2 regions of the Streptomyces sp. NPDC041191 genome follow, and region 1 is predicted to be linked to the other one. Evidence: riboswitches for the same ligand, from Rfam matches in the RefSeq annotation. Region 1 holds a riboswitch; the other holds the start of a gene.
The links. Region 1 has a riboswitch for glycine ahead of gcvP (aminomethyl-transferring glycine dehydrogenase). Riboswitches for the same ligand answer to the same signal wherever they lie in the genome.
Positions count from the first base shown of each region.

Region 2: linked by a shared signal. The riboswitch ahead of gcvT (glycine cleavage system aminomethyltransferase GcvT) and the one ahead of gcvP (aminomethyl-transferring glycine dehydrogenase) in region 1 are both predicted to bind glycine.

Region 1 covers NZ_JBVIZC010000021.1:7,039-15,442, forward strand. Annotated here, with positions in the region: gene ftsR (transcriptional regulator FtsR) at 1-717, shown strand, start outside; gene ACZ6AQ_RS28385 (bifunctional nuclease family protein) at 771-1,244, shown strand; gene ACZ6AQ_RS28390 (MerR family transcriptional regulator) at 1,467-2,102, shown strand; gene ACZ6AQ_RS28395 (DNA polymerase IV) at 2,170-3,621, shown strand; gene ACZ6AQ_RS28400 (PRC-barrel domain-containing protein) at 3,707-4,081, opposite strand; glycine riboswitch at 4,194-4,293, shown strand; gene gcvP (aminomethyl-transferring glycine dehydrogenase) at 4,472-7,357, shown strand; gene ACZ6AQ_RS28410 (DUF5999 family protein) at 7,434-7,640, opposite strand; gene ACZ6AQ_RS28415 (hypothetical protein) at 7,976-8,404, opposite strand, start outside.
Region 2 covers NZ_JBVIZC010000007.1:116,330-124,733, forward strand. Annotated here, with positions in the region: gene ACZ6AQ_RS15730 (ATP-binding protein) at 1-455, shown strand, start outside; gene ACZ6AQ_RS15735 (EF-hand domain-containing protein) at 982-1,197, shown strand; gene ACZ6AQ_RS15740 (L-serine ammonia-lyase) at 1,312-2,697, opposite strand; gene ACZ6AQ_RS15745 (serine hydroxymethyltransferase) at 2,855-4,123, opposite strand; gene gcvH (glycine cleavage system protein GcvH) at 4,156-4,536, opposite strand; gene gcvT (glycine cleavage system aminomethyltransferase GcvT) at 4,614-5,738, opposite strand; glycine riboswitch at 5,894-5,993, opposite strand; gene ACZ6AQ_RS15760 (AAA family ATPase) at 6,161-6,823, shown strand; gene ACZ6AQ_RS15765 (enhanced serine sensitivity protein SseB) at 7,079-7,819, shown strand; gene ACZ6AQ_RS15770 (enhanced serine sensitivity protein SseB C-terminal domain-containing protein) at 7,910-8,404, shown strand, end outside.

The sequences.
Region 1 (8,404 bases):
GGATTCGGCGCCGCCGCCGAGGGCGACAGGCTGGTCAGCATCGGCACGGTGCTGAACCAGCTGCGCGACGAGTTTCCCGAAGTGACCATCTCCAAGATCCGGTTCCTGGAGGCCGAGGGGCTCGTCGAGCCCCGGCGGACGGCCTCCGGATACCGGAAGTTCAGCCCGCAGGACGTGGAGCGACTCGCCCAGATCCTGCGGATGCAGCGGGACCACTATCTCCCGCTGAAGGTCATCCGCGAGCACCTCGACGCCCTCGCCCGGGGGGAGCAGGTCCGGCTTCCGGCGCCCGGGCGCCGACGGGACCCCCTGGAGGGGCCCTGGGAGCAGGAGGCGGAGCCGCCGGCCGCCACGCGGCTCGACCGGGCCGAGCTGCTCGCCGCCGCCGAGGTGACCGAGGCCGAACTCGCCGAGTGGGAGTCGTACGGCCTGATCGCCGAGGCGCCGGGCGGGGGCTACGACGCCGAGACCGTCACCGTCGCGCGGCTCGTCGCGGATCTGGGGAGGTTCGGTCTGGAACCCCGGCACCTGCGGGCCGTCAAGGCGGGCGCCGACCGGGAGGCCGGGTTGATCGAACAGGTGGTCGCGCCGCTGCGCCGGCACCGGAACCCGCAGACCAGGGCCCATGCGGAGGCCACCGCCAAGGAGCTGGCCGCGCAGTCGGTACGGCTCCATGCGGCCCTGGTGCAGATCGCTCTGGGCATCCGCTCGCAGTGACCCGGGAGGGGCCCGACTATCCAAACCGGGCGGGCACGTCCTAGGGTTGCTGTGTGAACGAGCTCGACGTTGTGGGTGTCCGCGTGGAAATGCCCTCCAACCAGCCGATCGTGCTCCTGCGTGAAGTGGGAGGCGATCGGTTCCTCCCCATCTGGATCGGACCGGGTGAGGCGACGGCGATCGCCTTCGCCCAGCAAGGGATGACGCCTCCGCGACCGCTGACGCACGACCTCTTCAAGGACGTGCTGGAGGCCGTGGGGCAGGAACTCACCGAAGTCCGCATCACGGATCTGCGTGACGGGGTCTTCTACGCCGAACTGGTCTTCGCCAGCGGCGTCGAGGTGAGTGCGCGGCCGTCCGACGCGATAGCGCTGGCCCTCCGGACCGGTACGCCGATCTTCGGCAGCGACGGCGTCCTGGACGACGCCGGCATCGCGATCCCGGACGAGCAGGAGGACGAGGTGGAGAAGTTCCGCGAATTCCTCGATCAGATCTCGCCGGAGGACTTCGGGACCAACAGTCAGTGAGACCGGCCGCCGGTTACCGGCGGGACCGGTGACCGGGCGGTACGGCCGAAGGCCGTTCGCGGGGCGCTGTCAGAGCATTCGAGTAGCCTTTCCCCGAAGAGAGATACGGGAAACCACTCTCAGGGTGATTATCACTCGGCGTGCCGAGTGTGGCGATCGTTGACGCACCCCGAGTGACTGCCTACCTTCGTGTGGGCAGGTCAAGGACGGAGGGTCGGCGTGATGAGCAGCGCGGACGGTACGGCAGGCAGCTCCCTCGGACGGGTGTCCGGGGAGAGCGCTCCGTATCCGCTTCACGGCAGTGTGGGCGACTTCGGTACGGACGCCGGTGCGGGCGTGCCGGGCGTGCCGGGCGTGCCGGACGAAGGGGTCGGCTACCGCGGTCCCACGGCCTGTGCGGCCGCCGGGATCACCTACCGCCAACTGGACTACTGGGCACGCACCGGGCTCGTGGAGCCGAGCGTGCGGCCCGCGTACGGGTCGGGCACGCAGCGGCTCTACAGCTTCCGCGACGTCGTCGTCCTGAAGATCGTCAAGCGTTTCCTCGACACCGGGGTGGCCCTGCAGAACATCCGGGCCGCCGTGCAGCACCTGCGGGCCCGGGGCTTCCGCGACCTGGAGCGGATGACGCTCATGAGCGACGGGGCCACCGTCTACGAGTGCTCCTCGCCCGACGAGGTCGTGGACCTGCTCCAGGGCGGACAGGGCGTCTTCGGCATCGCCGTCGGGGTGGTCTGGCGGGACGTGGAGACGGCGCTGTCGCAGCTCCACGGGGAGCGGGTGGACACCGGCGAGACCCTCGTGGGACACAACCCGGGGGACGAGCTGGCCAGGCGGCGCAGGGACAGGGCGGTCTGAGACCGCGGCCCGCCGCGCTCCCGGGGCCGGTGGGGCGTTGTCAGTGGCGTAGGGCAGCATCGGACCCGTGAGAGCCGCGCCGACGATCCTGCACCTCGACATGGACGCGTTCTTCGCCGCGGCCGAGCAGGCGGCGAAGCCCAGCCTGCGCGGGAAGCCCGTGGTCGTCGGCGGTCTCGGACCCCGGGGAGTGGTGGCCACCGCGTCGTACGAGGCACGCCGCTTCGGGGTCCACTCCGCGATGCCGATGGGGCAGGCGCGACGGCTCGCGCCGAACGCGGCCTACCTCGTACCGCGCTTCTCCTTCTACCGGTCGATCAGCGAGCAGGTCATGGAGCTGCTCGGGCGCCTCTCCCCGCTCGTGGAGCCCCTCAGCCTCGACGAGGCGTTCGTGGACCTGGAGGCGGGGGGCGTCGCCGACGACCCCGCGAGCGCGCGGGCCGCGGGGGAGCGGCTGCGGGCCGACATCCTGGCGACGACGGGGCTGACGGGGTCGGTGGGGCTCGCCGCGTCCAAGATGATCGCGAAGATCGCCTCCGAGGAGGCGAAGCCGAACGGGCTCGTCCTCATCGAGCCCGGGACCGAGCGGGAGCTTCTGGGGCCGCGTTCCGTACGCATCCTCCCCGGCGTCGGGCCGGCGACCGGGGAGCACCTGCGCAGGGCCGGGATGACCACGGTCTCCGACCTCGCGGAGGCGGGCGAGGACGAACTCGTACGGCTCCTCGGCCGGGCGCACGGGGCCTCGCTGTACCGGATGGCGCAGGGGTACGACGACCGGGCCGTGGTGGCCGAGCGGGACGCCAAGTCCGTCTCGGTCGAGGACACCTTCGACGTGGACCTGCACGACCGGACGCGGATCCGGGCCGAGGTCGAGCGTCTCGCCGAGCGGTGCGTGGGGCGGCTGCGGGCGTCGGGCCACTCGGGGCGCACGATCGTCCTGAAGGTCCGGAGGTTCGACTTCTCGACGCTGACCCGGTCCGAGACGCTGCGGGGGCCGACGGACGCCCTCGGGGTCGTGCGGGAGGCCGCCGGGCGGCTGCTCGACGCGGTGGACACCACGGGGGGCGTGCGGCTGCTGGGGGTGGGGGTGAGCGGGCTCGCGGACTACACGCAGGAGGACCTGTTCGCCCAGGCGGAGGCGGCGGCGGAAGCGGCGGGGGAGAGGACCGCAGGGGAGGCGGACGGCGCGGCGCGGACGGACGGCGTGGCGGGGGCGGAGACCGCCGGGGCCGCCGGGCCGGTGGAACGCCACTGGACACCCGGGCACGACGTGCGGCACGCCGTGTACGGGGCCGGCTGGGTGCAGGGGAGCGGGATCGGGCGGGTCACGGTGCGGTTCGAGGAGCCGTGGTCGGCGCCGGGGCGGGTGCGGACGTTCGCCGTGGACGATCCGGAGCTGACGGCGGGGGAGGCGCTGCCGCTGGTGAGGCGGGGAACGCCGGTGGGCGGCGCCGTGCCGCCGGCGGTCGCGGGACACGGGGACGGGCCCGGTCCGGACCCCTTCCCGTCCCGCCCGTGACGGCCGGACGGGAAGGGAGGGAGGTCTCCCGGACGCCCGCGTCCCCGGTGGGTCCCGGACCGTCCCGCGGGGCGGCCGGACCGGGTCAGGCGCCTTCCTGGCCCGCCAGGTGTCCGAAGTCCTTGTCCGGGTGGTCCGCGGGGGAGGAGGGGAGGGCGAGGCCGTAGTGGCGGTAGAGCTGGAGTTCCTGTTCCGGCGAGAGGTGACGGCCCACGCCGAAGTCCGGGGCGTCCTTGATGAGGGCGCGTGCGAACGGGACGTGGAGGCCGTCGTCGAGCAGGTCGCTCGGCTCCAGGGGGACGAAGGCGTCCCGGCTGAACAGACCGGTGCGGACGGCGGCCCACTCCGGTACGCCGGTCGCGTCGTCCAGGTACACCTCGTCGACGGTCCCGATCTTGTTCCCGTCGCGGTCGAACGCCTTGCGGCCGATCAGGCTGCGCGGATCGATGTCGGTCTGCACGGTCCCTCCAAAGGGTCGCGGCTCCTCTACCCCCTACCAAAGGGCACATCCGGGATGTCGGCCACTTGAGCGAAGGGGGTCACCGTCGCGCTGGTAGGCTGGGCGTGGCTGTCGACCCCGTGCGGGAGAGTCCCCCGGAGAAACCTTCCGGTGGACGCCGAAGGAGCAAATCCTCCCCGGAATCTCTCAGGCCCCTGTACCGCGCGGACGAGGTCACTCTGGAAAGCAGAGCGGATGTCCGACGGCATGCGCTCTCACCGACGGTGAAAGCCGGCGTGCCGCGAGGCGTGCCGGTGAAACTCTCAGGTTGAGATGACAGAGGGGGAGGCCGTCCGGGCACCCGCGCCGTGGTGCCCCTCGCAGGTCGTGACGACCAGGAGGCCTCCGTACATGACCGCCAACCGCATTCCGCTCTCCGAACTCGAACAGGGCATCCCGTTCGAGCAGCGGCACATCGGGCCCGATGCCGAGGCCCGGGCCAAGATGCTCGCCCAGGTCGGTTACGGCTCGCTCGACGAGCTCACGGCCGCCGCGGTGCCGGACGTGATCAAGAACGCCGAGGCGCTGGGCCTGCCGGCCGCGCGCACCGAGGCCGAGGTCCTCGCCGAGCTGCGGACGCTCGCCGACCGCAACCAGGTCCTCGCCCCGATGATCGGCCTCGGCTACTACGGCACCTTCACCCCGCCGGTGATCCTGCGGAACGTGATGGAGAACCCCGCCTGGTACACGGCCTACACGCCGTACCAGCCGGAGATCTCCCAGGGCCGCCTGGAGGCCCTGCTGAACTTCCAGACGATGGTCGCCGACCTGACCGGTCTGCCCACCTCCGGCGCCTCCCTCCTGGACGAGGGCACCGCCGCCGCCGAGGCCATGGCCCTGTCCCGCCGCGTCGGCAAGGTCAAGAACGGCGTCTTCCTGGTCGACGCCGACGCCCTGCCGCAGACGATCGCCGTCATCGAGACCCGCGCCGAGCCGACCGGCGTCGAGGTCGTCGTCGCCGACCTGAGCGAGGGCATCCCCGCTGAGGCCGCCGAGCGCGGCGTCTTCGGCGTGCTCGTCCAGTACCCCGGTGCCTCCGGCGCCGTCCGCGACATCAAGCCGCTGATCGACGCGGCCCACGAGCTCGGCGCGATCGTCACCGTCGCCGCCGACCTCCTCGCGCTCACCCTGCTCACCTCGCCCGGCGAGCTGGGGGCCGACATCGCCGTCGGCACCACGCAGCGGTTCGGCGTCCCCATGGGCTTCGGCGGGCCGCACGCCGGCTACATGGCCGTCCAGGACAAGCACGCCCGCTCCCTGCCCGGCCGCCTCGTGGGCGTGTCCGTCGACGCCGACGGCAACCGCGCGTACCGCCTGGCGCTCCAGACCCGCGAGCAGCACATCCGCCGCGAGAAGGCCACCAGCAACATCTGCACCGCGCAGGTGCTGCTCGCCGTCATGGCCGGCATGTACGCCGTCTACCACGGCCCCGAGGGCCTCAAGGGCATCGCGCTCCGCACCCACCGGTACGCCGCGATCCTCGCCGCCGGCCTGCGCGCCGGGGGCGTCGAGCTCACCGGGGACGCCTTCTTCGACACCCTCACCGCCCGCGTCCCCGGCAGGGCCGACGAGGTCGTCGCCGCCGCCCGCGAGGCCGGTGTCAACCTCCACCGCGCCGACGCCGACCACGTCTCCGTCTCCTGCGACGAGACCACCGGCCGCGACCAGCTCGCCGCCGTCTGGGCCGCCTTCGGCGTCACCGCCGACGTCGAGTCCCTGGACGCCGTCACCGAGGACGCGCTGCCCGCCGGTCTGCTGCGCTCCGACGCGTACCTGACGCACCCGGTCTTCCACGCGCACCGCTCCGAGACCTCCATGCTGCGCTACCTGCGCCGGCTCGCCGACCGCGACTACGCGCTCGACCGCGGCATGATCCCGCTCGGCTCCTGCACGATGAAGCTGAACGCGACCACCGAGATGGAGCCGGTGACCTGGCCCGAGTTCGGCCAGATCCACCCCTTCGCCCCGGTCGAGCAGGCGCAGGGCTACCTCACGCTCATCACCGAGCTGGAGGAGCGCCTCGCCGAGGTCACCGGCTACGACAAGGTGTCGATCCAGCCCAACGCCGGTTCGCAGGGCGAGCTGGCCGGTCTGCTCGCCGTCCGCGCGTACCACCGGGCCAACGGCGACGAGCAGCGCACCGTCTGCCTCATCCCGTCCTCCGCGCACGGCACCAACGCCGCCTCCGCGGTGATGGCCGGCATGATGGTCGTCGTGGTGAGGACCGCCGACGACGGCGAGGTCGACATCGAGGACCTGCGGGCCAAGATCGCCCAGTACCGTGACGAGCTGTCCGTGCTGATGATCACCTACCCGTCGACGCACGGCGTCTTCGAGGAGCACGTCGCCGACATCTGCGCCGAGGTCCACGAGGCCGGCGGCCAGGTGTACGTCGACGGCGCCAACCTCAACGCCCTGGTCGGCCTGGCCAAGCCGGGGCACTTCGGCGGCGACGTCTCGCACCTGAACCTGCACAAGACCTTCTGCATCCCGCACGGCGGCGGCGGCCCCGGCGTCGGCCCGGTCGGCGTGCGCGCCCACCTCGCCCCGTACCTGCCGAACCACCCGCTCCAGCCCACCGCGGGTCCGGAGACCGGCGTCGGCCCGATCTCGGCCGCCCCGTGGGGCTCCGCCGGCATCCTGCCGATCTCGTGGTCGTACGTGCGCCTGATGGGCGGCGAGGGCCTCAAGCGGGCCACCCAGGTCGCGGTGCTCGCGGCGAACTACATCGCCAAGCGCCTGGAGCCGCACTTCCCGGTCCTCTACACCGGTCCGGCCGGCCTGGTCGCCCACGAGTGCATCGTGGACCTGCGCCCGCTGTCCAAGGAGACCGGCGTCACCGTCGACGACATCGCCAAGCGCCTCATCGACTACGGCTTCCACGCGCCGACGATGTCCTTCCCGGTGGCCGGCACGCTGATGATCGAGCCGACCGAGTCCGAGGACCTGACCGAGCTGGACCGCTTCTGCGACACGATGATCGCGATCCGGGCCGAGATCGAGAAGGTCGCCGCGGGCGAGTGGCCCGCGGACGACAACCCGCTGCGCAACGCCCCGCACACCGCGGCCGCCCTCGGCGGCGGGTGGGACCACCCGTACACCCGTGACGAGGCCGTCTTCCCGGCGGGCGTCTCGGCCGCCGACAAGTACTGGCCGCCGGTGCGCCGGATCGACGGCGCCTTCGGCGACCGCAACCTCGTCTGCTCCTGCCCGCCGCTGGACGCGTACGACAACTGAGGCCGGACGCCTTCGTGACGGGGGCCGGTCCGGAGGGTTCTCCTCCGGACCGGCCCCCGTCCTCCGTCCGGGCCCGTCAGGCGGCGGTCGTCACCCGGCCCGCCGCGAGGGGACGGTGCGGGGCGATGACCTGTCCGTCCGGCAGCAGTTCACCGGTGTCCTCGAAGAGCAGGACGCCGTTGCACAGCAGGCTCCAGCCCTGCTCCGGGTGGTGTGCCGTCAGTCGGGCCGCCTCCCGGTCGGCGGAGTCGGCGGTGGGACAGGCGGGCTGGTGCTGGCACATGGATGGGTTCTTTCGCTGCGTCGTGGTGGATGTCCTGCGGCTCTGCGCGCTCATGGCCGCCCCCGTCGGTCGGTTCGGTTCCGGTCCCAGTCTTGCTCCGGGGGCGGGCTTCCGCAGGCATTTCGCGGCAGCTCGTCCCCTCTCGGAGGGATGCGTCACCCGCAAGGGCGGTTCGGTCCAACCACCCCGTCCCTTCGGGTGGTTCGGGGTGGTCCGGGCGGGCTAGTCCGTACGGGAGGGGCGTTCGGGCGGCGCGTTCGGACGCCCGGCCCGGGCAGCGGCGCGCCCCGTGTCCCGGACGGGGCACGGGGCGGTGGCGTGCGGGGAAGGCTGGTTCAGGCGGGTGCCGGTGAGCCCAGGAGCGGCGGCGCGAGCCGCGTGCTGAGGACGGGCAGGAGGTCGGCGGCCGGGTAGGGGTGGTGGGCCGTGATCCCCGGCGGCGCGGGGGCCAGCGGCACCAGCAGGTCGGCGGCGGCCGGGGCGGCGGCGGTGTCGTCCGCCTCCGGGTCCGCCTGCAGCCAGAGGGTCAGCATGTAGAGCTCCGGTACGGAGAGCAGCCGCGGCCGGTACGCGACCGGGATCTTTTCGGCCTGCTGCAGGGCCCGTTCGGTGGAGGAGACGTACGGTCCCTCGAAGAAGTGCGAGAAGGACCAGCCGTCCGGAGTGGGCGCGGTGTCCGCGGCCGCGATCGTCCGGTCCCCGTTCCGGATCAGGAAGCGCCATCCGGCGAGCCGGGTGCGAGGCGGATGCCCCGGAGCTCCGGT
Region 2 (8,404 bases), on a different contig from region 1:
CGGCGCGGTGGTCACCGACCGCGGACGACCGGCAGGCCGCCGAAGCGGTGGAGACGTACGGCAATCCGGCGGACGAGGACGTCTGGCTGCGGTCCCGGCCCGGGTCCGCGTGGGTGGCCCGCAGACTGACGCAGCACGTCGTGATGCGCCAGTGGGGGCTGGGACCGCAGATCGCCGAGCACGCGGTCCTGCTCGTCTCGGAACTGGTGGGGAACGCCGTCCGGCACACCGGTGCGCGGGCCTTCGCCCTGCGGCTGCAGCGCCGCCGGGGCTGCATCCGGGTGGAGGTGCGCGACCCGTCGCGCGGACTGCCCTGTCTGATGCCGGTGCACGAACTGGACACGAGCGGGCGGGGGCTCTTCCTCGTGGACAAGCTCGCGGACCGGTGGGGCGCCGACCTGGCGCCGCGCGGCAAGACGACGTGGTTCGAGATGCGGGTGGTGGACCGCGTCTGACCGGCCGCTCCCGGGGCCGTCCCCGGGAGGCCGGGGCGGGGCCCGGACGCACGGAAGCCCCCGTGCGCCGTGGTGGGGCTGCTGGGGGCTTCCGTGTGGTGCGCCGTGGACGGGGGGGTGTATCCACGGCCGCTGTATCGACCTCGCCCGGGTCAATGGGGGCCGTGTCGTCGACTATGCCAGACAGGGGCCCTTCTGCCAAAAGGCCCTAGTGGGGCAAACTCTGGCAAAAGTGGACACTTTAATAGTGAATCGTTGGTGACGTGTGGCACTCACCTTGAAAACCATGAATGATTATGCGGTTCACTGGTTGTTTCCCGGAGATGTCCGCATGGTGGACGCCCGGCGAAGGGACGGGAGCGCCCGCGCCGGAGGCCCCCTCGCCCCGGACGCGGACCGCGCCCCCGGTGGCCCGCCCGGCGGAGGGCCCCGCGTACCACCGCGCCGCGCGCACCCCCCTCATCCGGCGGACCCGGGCCAGCTAATCTGGCCTCCGTCAGACAAGCACCACGAAGGGGCGGAAACAGTGGCGGACATCGAGTCGGCACGCACGGCATTCAACCGGTACGACGTGGACGGGGACGGCTTCATCACCGCCGCGGAGTACAAGAGCGTGATGGCGCAGCTGGGCGACTTCCACGTCACCGAGACGGTCGCCGAGGCGCTCATCAAGCAGCGCGACGACAACGGCGACGGCCGGCTGTCGTGGGACGAGTTCTGGGCGCACCTCAGCAAGGCCTGACCCGCCCGCCCGGACGGGCCGCGCGCCCCGCGGCCGTCGCCCGTCCGGGGCCCGGCGGGGCGGGCCCCGGCGCTGCGACGGAGGGCGGAGGACCGCCGCCCGGCGCCCGGGGCCTCAGCACTCGATGATGTTCACCGCGAGCCCGCCGCGCGCGGTCTCCTTGTACTTCACGCTCATGTCCGCACCCGTCTCCTTCATGGTCTTGATGACCTTGTCGAGGGAGACCAGGTGGCTGCCGTCGCCGCGCATCGCCATCTTCGCCGCCGTGACCGCCTTGACCGCCGCCATGCCGTTGCGCTCGATGCAGGGGATCTGGACCAGACCGCCGACCGGGTCGCAGGTCAGGCCCAGGTTGTGCTCCATGCCGATCTCGGCCGCGTTCTCCACCTGCTCCGGGGAGCCGCCCAGGACCTCGGCCAGGGCGCCCGCCGCCATCGAGCAGGCCGAGCCGACCTCGCCCTGGCAGCCGACCTCGGCGCCGGAGATCGAGGCGTTCTCCTTGAAGAGCATGCCGATCGCGCCGGCCGCGAGGAGGAAGCGGACCACGCCGTCTTCCTTTTCCTCCGGGGAGGCGCTGCCGGCCCCGAAGTTCATGTAGTAGTGCAGGACGGCGGGGATGATGCCGGCCGCGCCGTTCGTCGGGGCGGTGACCACCCGGCCGCCCGCCGCGTTCTCCTCGTTCACCGCCATCGCGTACAGGGTGGTCCACTCCATGGCGTGCGCCTCCGGGTTCCCCTCGGAGCGCAGCTTGCGGGCGGAGTTCGCGGCACGCCGGCGCACCTTCAGGCCGCCGGGCAGGATGCCCTCGCGGGACATGCCGCGCGCGACGCAGGACTGCATGACCCGCCAGATCTCCAGCAGGCCCGCCCGGATCTCCTCCTCGGTGCGCCACGCCTTCTCGTTCTCCAGCATCATCGCCGAGATCGACAGGCCGGTCTCCCGGGCGAGGCGCAGCAACTCGTCGCCGGTCCGGAACGGGTACTTCAGGACGGTGTCGTCCGGGACGATCGGGTTCTCGCCCGCGACGGCGTCCTCGTCGACGACGAAGCCGCCGCCGACCGAGTAGTACGTCTTCTCCAGGAGGAGCCCGCCCTCCGCGTCGTACGCGAAGACCGTCATGCCGTTGGCGTGGTACGGCAGGGCCTTGCGGCGGTGCAGGACCAGGTCGTCGTCGAACGAGAACGGGATCTCGTGAGCGCCCAGCAGGTTGATCCGGCCGCTCGCCCTGATCCGCTCGAACTCCTCGTCCGCGTGCTCCACGTCGACCGTGCGGGGCGAGTTCCCCTCCAGGCCGAGCAGGACCGCCTTCGGGGTGCCGTGGCCGTGGCCGGTCGCGCCCAGGGAGCCGTACAGCTCCGCCCGTACCTTCGCCGTGTGGGCGAGGAGGCCCTCGTTCTTCAGCCGGCGGGCGAACATCCGGGCCGCGCGCATCGGGCCCACCGTGTGGGAGCTCGACGGACCGATGCCGATCGAGAACAGGTCGAAGACCGAGATGGCCACGGGAGGACTCCTTGTGGGGGCTGGACGTCGTTGTCTGCCGGGGTGGTGCAGAAAGCGCGTGGACGGGGGACATGGGTCGGGGCACCGCGCCCGTGTTCCAGTGTGCGCGGTGCCCCGGATGTCCGTACGAACAAAAGCGTACGAAATTACTGCGGGATCACTTCAGGCCGGGGTACAGCGGGTGCTTGTCCGCGAGGGCGGTCACCCGGGCCTTGAGGGCCTCGGCCTTCCCGGCGTCGAAGCCCGGCTTCAGGGTCTCGGCGATGACGTCCGCCACCTCGTGGAAGTCCTCGGCCCCGAAACCGCGGGTCGCGAGCGCCGGCGTGCCGATGCGCAGGCCCGAGGTGACCATCGGGGGACGCGGGTCGTTGGGGACCGCGTTCCGGTTGACCGTGATGCCGACCTCGTGGAGCCGGTCCTCGGCCTGCTGGCCGTCCAGCTCCGAGTCGCGCAGGTCGACCAGGAGCAGGTGCACGTCCGTGCCGCCGGACAGGACCGAGACGCCGTGGGCGGTCACGTCGTCCTGGACCAGGCGCTCGGCGATGATCCGGGCGCCCTCCAGGGTGCGCTCCTGGCGCTCCTTGAACTCCTCCGAGGCCGCGACCTTGAAGGAGACGGCCTTGGCCGCGATCACGTGCTCCAGCGGGCCGCCCTGGAAACCGGGGAAGACCGAGGAGTTCAGCTTCTTCGCGAACTCCTTCTTCGCCAGGATGACGCCGCCGCGGGGGCCGCCGAGCGTCTTGTGCGTGGTGGAGGTCACCACGTCCGCGTGCTCGACCGGGTTCGGGTGCAGACCGGCGGCGACCAGGCCCGCGAAGTGGGCCATGTCGACCCACAGGTGGGCGCCGACCTCGTCCGCGATCCGGCGGAACTCGGCGAAGTCCAGCCGGCGCGGGTACGCCGACCAGCCGGCGATGATCACCTTCGGGCGGTGCTCCTTGGCGAGGCGCTCGACCTCGGCCATGTCGACCAGACCGGCCCCGTCCACGTGGTACGCGACCACGTTGAACTGCTTGCCGGAGAAGTTCAGGCGCATGCCGTGGGTGAGGTGGCCGCCGTGCGCCAGGTCCAGGCCCAGGATCGTGTCGCCCGGCTGGGCGAGCGCGAAGAGGGCGGCCTGGTTCGCGGAGGCGCCGGAGTGGGGCTGGACGTTGGCGTACTCGGCGCCGAACAGGTCCTTGATCCGGTCGATGGCGATCTGCTCGGCCACGTCGACGTGCTCGCAGCCGCCGTAGTAGCGGCGCCCCGGGTAGCCCTCGGCGTACTTGTTGGTGAGGACGGAGCCCTGGGCCTCCATGACCGCGACCGGAGCGAAGTTCTCCGAGGCGATCATTTCCAGGGTGGACTGCTGACGGCGGAGCTCGGCGTCGACGGCGGCGGCGACGTCGGGGTCCAGCTCGTGGAGGGGGGTGTTCAGAAGCGACATGAATCGATCCCTAGGGGGTCTCGGGCCCGGTCTCAGTTCCCGGCGGAGAACGCGGCGTACTCGTCGGCGGTGAGCAGGTCGTCCGGCTCACCCGCGACGCGCACCTTGAACAGCCAGCCGCCCTCGAACGGAGCCGTGTTCACCAGGGACGGGTCGTCCACCACGTCCTGGTTGGCGGCGACGACCTCACCCGAGACGGGGGAGTACAGGTCGCTCACGGACTTCGTCGACTCCAGCTCGCCGCAGGTCTCGCCCGCGGTGACGGTGGAGCCGACCTCGGGGAGCTGGGCGTAGACGACGTCACCGAGCGCGTTGGCCGCGAACTCCGTGATGCCGACCGTCGCGACGCCGTCCTCGGCGTCCGAGAGCCACTCGTGCTCCTTGGTGTAGCGCAGCTGCTGGGGGTTGCTCATGACCTGATTCTCCTGGATCGGGGGAGTGCTGAGGAACGTCGGTCTTGCGGGGTGAGACGCCGGGTGGGACGGACGCGTCACTTCCGGCGCTTGTAGAAGGGCAGCGCCACGACCTCGTACGGCTCGTGGGTGCCCCGGACGTCCACGCCCACGCCCGGCGTGCCGGGCTCCGCGTGCGCCGCGTCCACGTACGCCATCGCGATCGGCTTCCCGAGGGTCGGGGACGGGGCGCCGGAGGTGACCTCGCCGACGACCTCGCCGTCCTTGACGACGGAGAAGCCGGCGCGGGGGACCCGGCGGCCCTCGGCGACCAGGCCGACCAGCCTGCGCGGCGGGGCGGTCTCGGCGCGCTCGGCGGCGGCCTCCAGCGCCTTGCGGCCCACGAAGTCGCCCGGCTTCTCGAACTTCACGACCCGGCCGAGGCCCGCGTCGAAGGGGGTGAGACCGGTGGTCAGCTCGTGGCCGTAGAGCGGCATGCCCGCCTCCAGGCGGAGCGTGTCGCGGCAGGACAGGCCGCAGGGGATCAGGCCGACGCCCTCGCCCGCCACGGTCAGGGCCTTCCAGACGCCCTCGGCGTGCTCGGGCTTCAGGAAGAGCTCGAAGCCGTCCTCGCCGGTGTAGCCGGTGCGGGCGATCAGGGCGGGCACGCCCGCGACCGTGCCCGGCAGGCCGGCGTAGTACTTCAGGCCGTCCAGGTCGGCGTCGGTCACCGACTTCAGGACGCCGGCGGACTCCGGGCCCTGGATCGCGATCAGGGCGTACGCGTCGCGGTCGTCGCGGACCTCGGCGTCGAAGCCGGCCGCGCGCTCGGTGAGGACGTCCAGGACGGTCTGGGCGTTGGAGGCGTTGGCCACCACCATGTACTCGGGGGCCCCGGTCCCGCCCAGGCGGTAGACGATCAGGTCGTCCAGGATGCCGCCGTCCTCGCGGCAGATCATCGTGTACCGGGCGCGGCCGGCGCCCACCGTGGAGATGTTGCCGACCAGGGCGAAGTCGAGCAGGTCGACGGCCTGCGGCCCGGTGACGGTGATCTCGCCCATGTGGGAGAGGTCGAAGAGACCGGCCCGGGTGCGGACGGCGTGGTGCTCGTCGCGCTCGCTGCCGTACCGCAGGGGCATGTCCCAGCCCGCGAAGTCGGTCATGGTCGCGCCCAGGGAACGGTGCAGGGCGTCGAGGGCGGTGAGGCGGGGGGCGGTGGTCATGGGGTGGCTCCCGGGTCCCAAGGGCGTTCGGTGACGAAGACATGACGGGCGAGGACGTCCTCCCCATCTGTCATGGAACCTGAGAGGTTCACCGGGGGCATCCCCGGCTTGCACCTTGGGTGGGGACGCGACGGCGTCCCGCTTTTCAGATCTGCCTCATCCGCGCGGTACGGGGCCTGAGAGATTCAAGGGAGGGTCTTGCTCCTTCGGCGTCCGGGCGCAGACTGTGCCCCGGAACTCTCCCGCGCGGATTCGAGCGGCCGGTATGCGGTTGTAGGGCGATCGTGCCCGTGCAGGGCCTGTCCGGTCCTGGCGGGCACATCATTGCACGCGGTGTCGGCGCGGCAAATCGCTTGTGTCCCATTACCGTTTCTTTACACTTCTTGGGAAGGGCCTCCCGAGGCCCGGCAGGGGGAGACGCGATGACGATCCAGCACACCGGCGCCTGCGCGGCGGGTACCGGCATACCGTCCCGGCGAGCCCGTGCCCGGACCCGGGGGCGGGGCCGGATCCTGCGGGACCTGCGCGAGCGCGGCGGCCGGGGCCCCCGCACCCTCGCCTTCGCCCCGGGCGACCTCGTGGTCGTCTCCGGGCTCCCCGGCAGCGGCAAGTCCACCCTCATGCGGCGGGCCGCCGAAGGGCGCGGCATCGACTCCCAGGACGCCCGCGAGCGGTGGGAGGCCCGGATGCCCCGGCTCCTGCCGTACGCCGTCTACCGCCCCCTGGTCCGGCTCGCGCACTACGCCGGGCTGCGCCGCGCCCTGCGCTCCGGCGCGAGCGTGATCGTGCACGACTGCGGGACCCAGTCCTGGGTGCGCGGCTGGCTCGCCCGCGAGGCCCGCCGCCGGGGCCGGGCCCTGCACCTGCTCCTCCTGGACGTCCCCCCGGGCACCGCGAGGGCGGGCCAGGACGCCCGGGGCCGGGGCGTCTCCGGGTACGCCTTCGCCCGCCACCGCCGCGCGGTCGGCCGGTTGCTGAGGGCCGTCGAGTCGGGGCGGCTGCCGCACGGCTGCGCCTCGGCGACCCTCCTCGACCGGGACGCCGCCGACACCCTGCGGACGATCACCTTCCGGGAGGCCGCCTGACGGGGGCGCCCGCCGGCCGCCGGGGCCGTCCGTCCGGGCCGCCCGTCCGACCGCCCGTCCGGACCGACCGGACCGACCGTCCGACCGCCCGTCCGGACCGACTGCCCGCCCGCCCGTCCTGACCGACCGCCCGCCGGAAGGGGGCGGTCCCGGACGCCCGTACCCCTCCCTTCCGGCCACGGCGGTGCCGGGGCGGCGTTAGGGTGCTGCCGGGCGGCCGGAGCGGCAGGCCGGCGCGAGGAGGGGAACGGGACCGTGGACGTGACGTGGCCGGGCAACGAACTGGAAGAGGTGCTGGCCGCCTCGCTCGGCGACCCCGGGGCGGGCGGCCGCCTGATCGAGGTGCTCGGCCGCAGCCCGGTCTGGGTGCCCCTGCCCAACGGCCGCGCCCCCGACGGCACCGGCCCGGACCTCGCCACCCTGGAGCTCGACGGCGCGGCCTACACCCCCGTCTTCAGCTCCGAGCAGCAGTTCCGCGCCTGCGTCGGCGACCACATGTCCTTCGCCGTCGCCCCCGCCCGCGACTTCGCGCGCGGCCTGCCCCCGCAGCTCGGCATCGCCGTGAACCCCGGCGGCGTCGTCGGCGTCCCGCTGCTCCCGCCCGCCGTGGCCGAACTCTGCCGCGCCGGCCGGACCCCGCTCGACGGGCCCGCCTCCGGCGGCCGCGTCCGGCTCTTCGAGCCCGACTGGCAGGACGACCCGGTCGACTTCCTCGCCGCGGCCTCCGCCGAGTTCGAGGCCATCGGCATCGTCACCACCGCCCGCCGCGCCCTCGCCAGCGTCGAGGGCGCCGAACCGGCCCTCTTCGTCGGCGTCCAGCTCTCCCGCTGGGAGGGCACCGACCGCACCGAGCCCCTGGACGCCCTCGGCCGCGCCCTCGGTCGGGTCGAGGTGGCCTGGCCGGTCAACCTCATCCTGCTCGACCTGGCGCAGGACCCGGTCGCGGACTGGATGGTGGAGCGGGTGCGGCCCTTCTACCAGCGCGCCGCCGTGTGAGCGGCCCCCTGTTTAAGCTGAACTGACTCGGCGGCCGCGCGGACCTCGCGGCCGCGCACACGTGGTGGACGGAAGAGGGGCGGAACCAGGGTGAGCGCGTCAGGCACGGCCGAGGACAACGGGGCCTCCTCCGCCCGGGCGGAGCCGGGAGCCCGGGGGAAGGTCGAGCACGCGCTGAGCCAGGTGGCACCCGGACGCTACGACGCGTACGAGGGGCTGTTGCACGCCCTCGCCGACGGCGAGCTCACGATGCTGCTCTGGCAGGGCTCGCCCGGCTCGCCCGACGCCCAGTACGGGAACATGGAGGTCGACGGCTTCGGCTACGCGCCGTGCGTCACCTCGTCCCGGGAGCTCGCCGCCTCCGGCTGGAACCGCGCCCACGAACTCGTCACCGGCCGGGAGATCGCCCGCGCCCTCTACCCCGACCGCTGGGGCGTCTGGCTCAACCCGCACGCCCCCGGCGGCGGGGTCGGCATCCCCTGGGCCGACCTGCGCCGGATCGCCACCGGCCTCGACCGGATGCCCGCCGGGCCGCTGCGCGTCACCGAGCCCGCCCTGGAGATCCCCCAGTTCTACGCCCTGCTG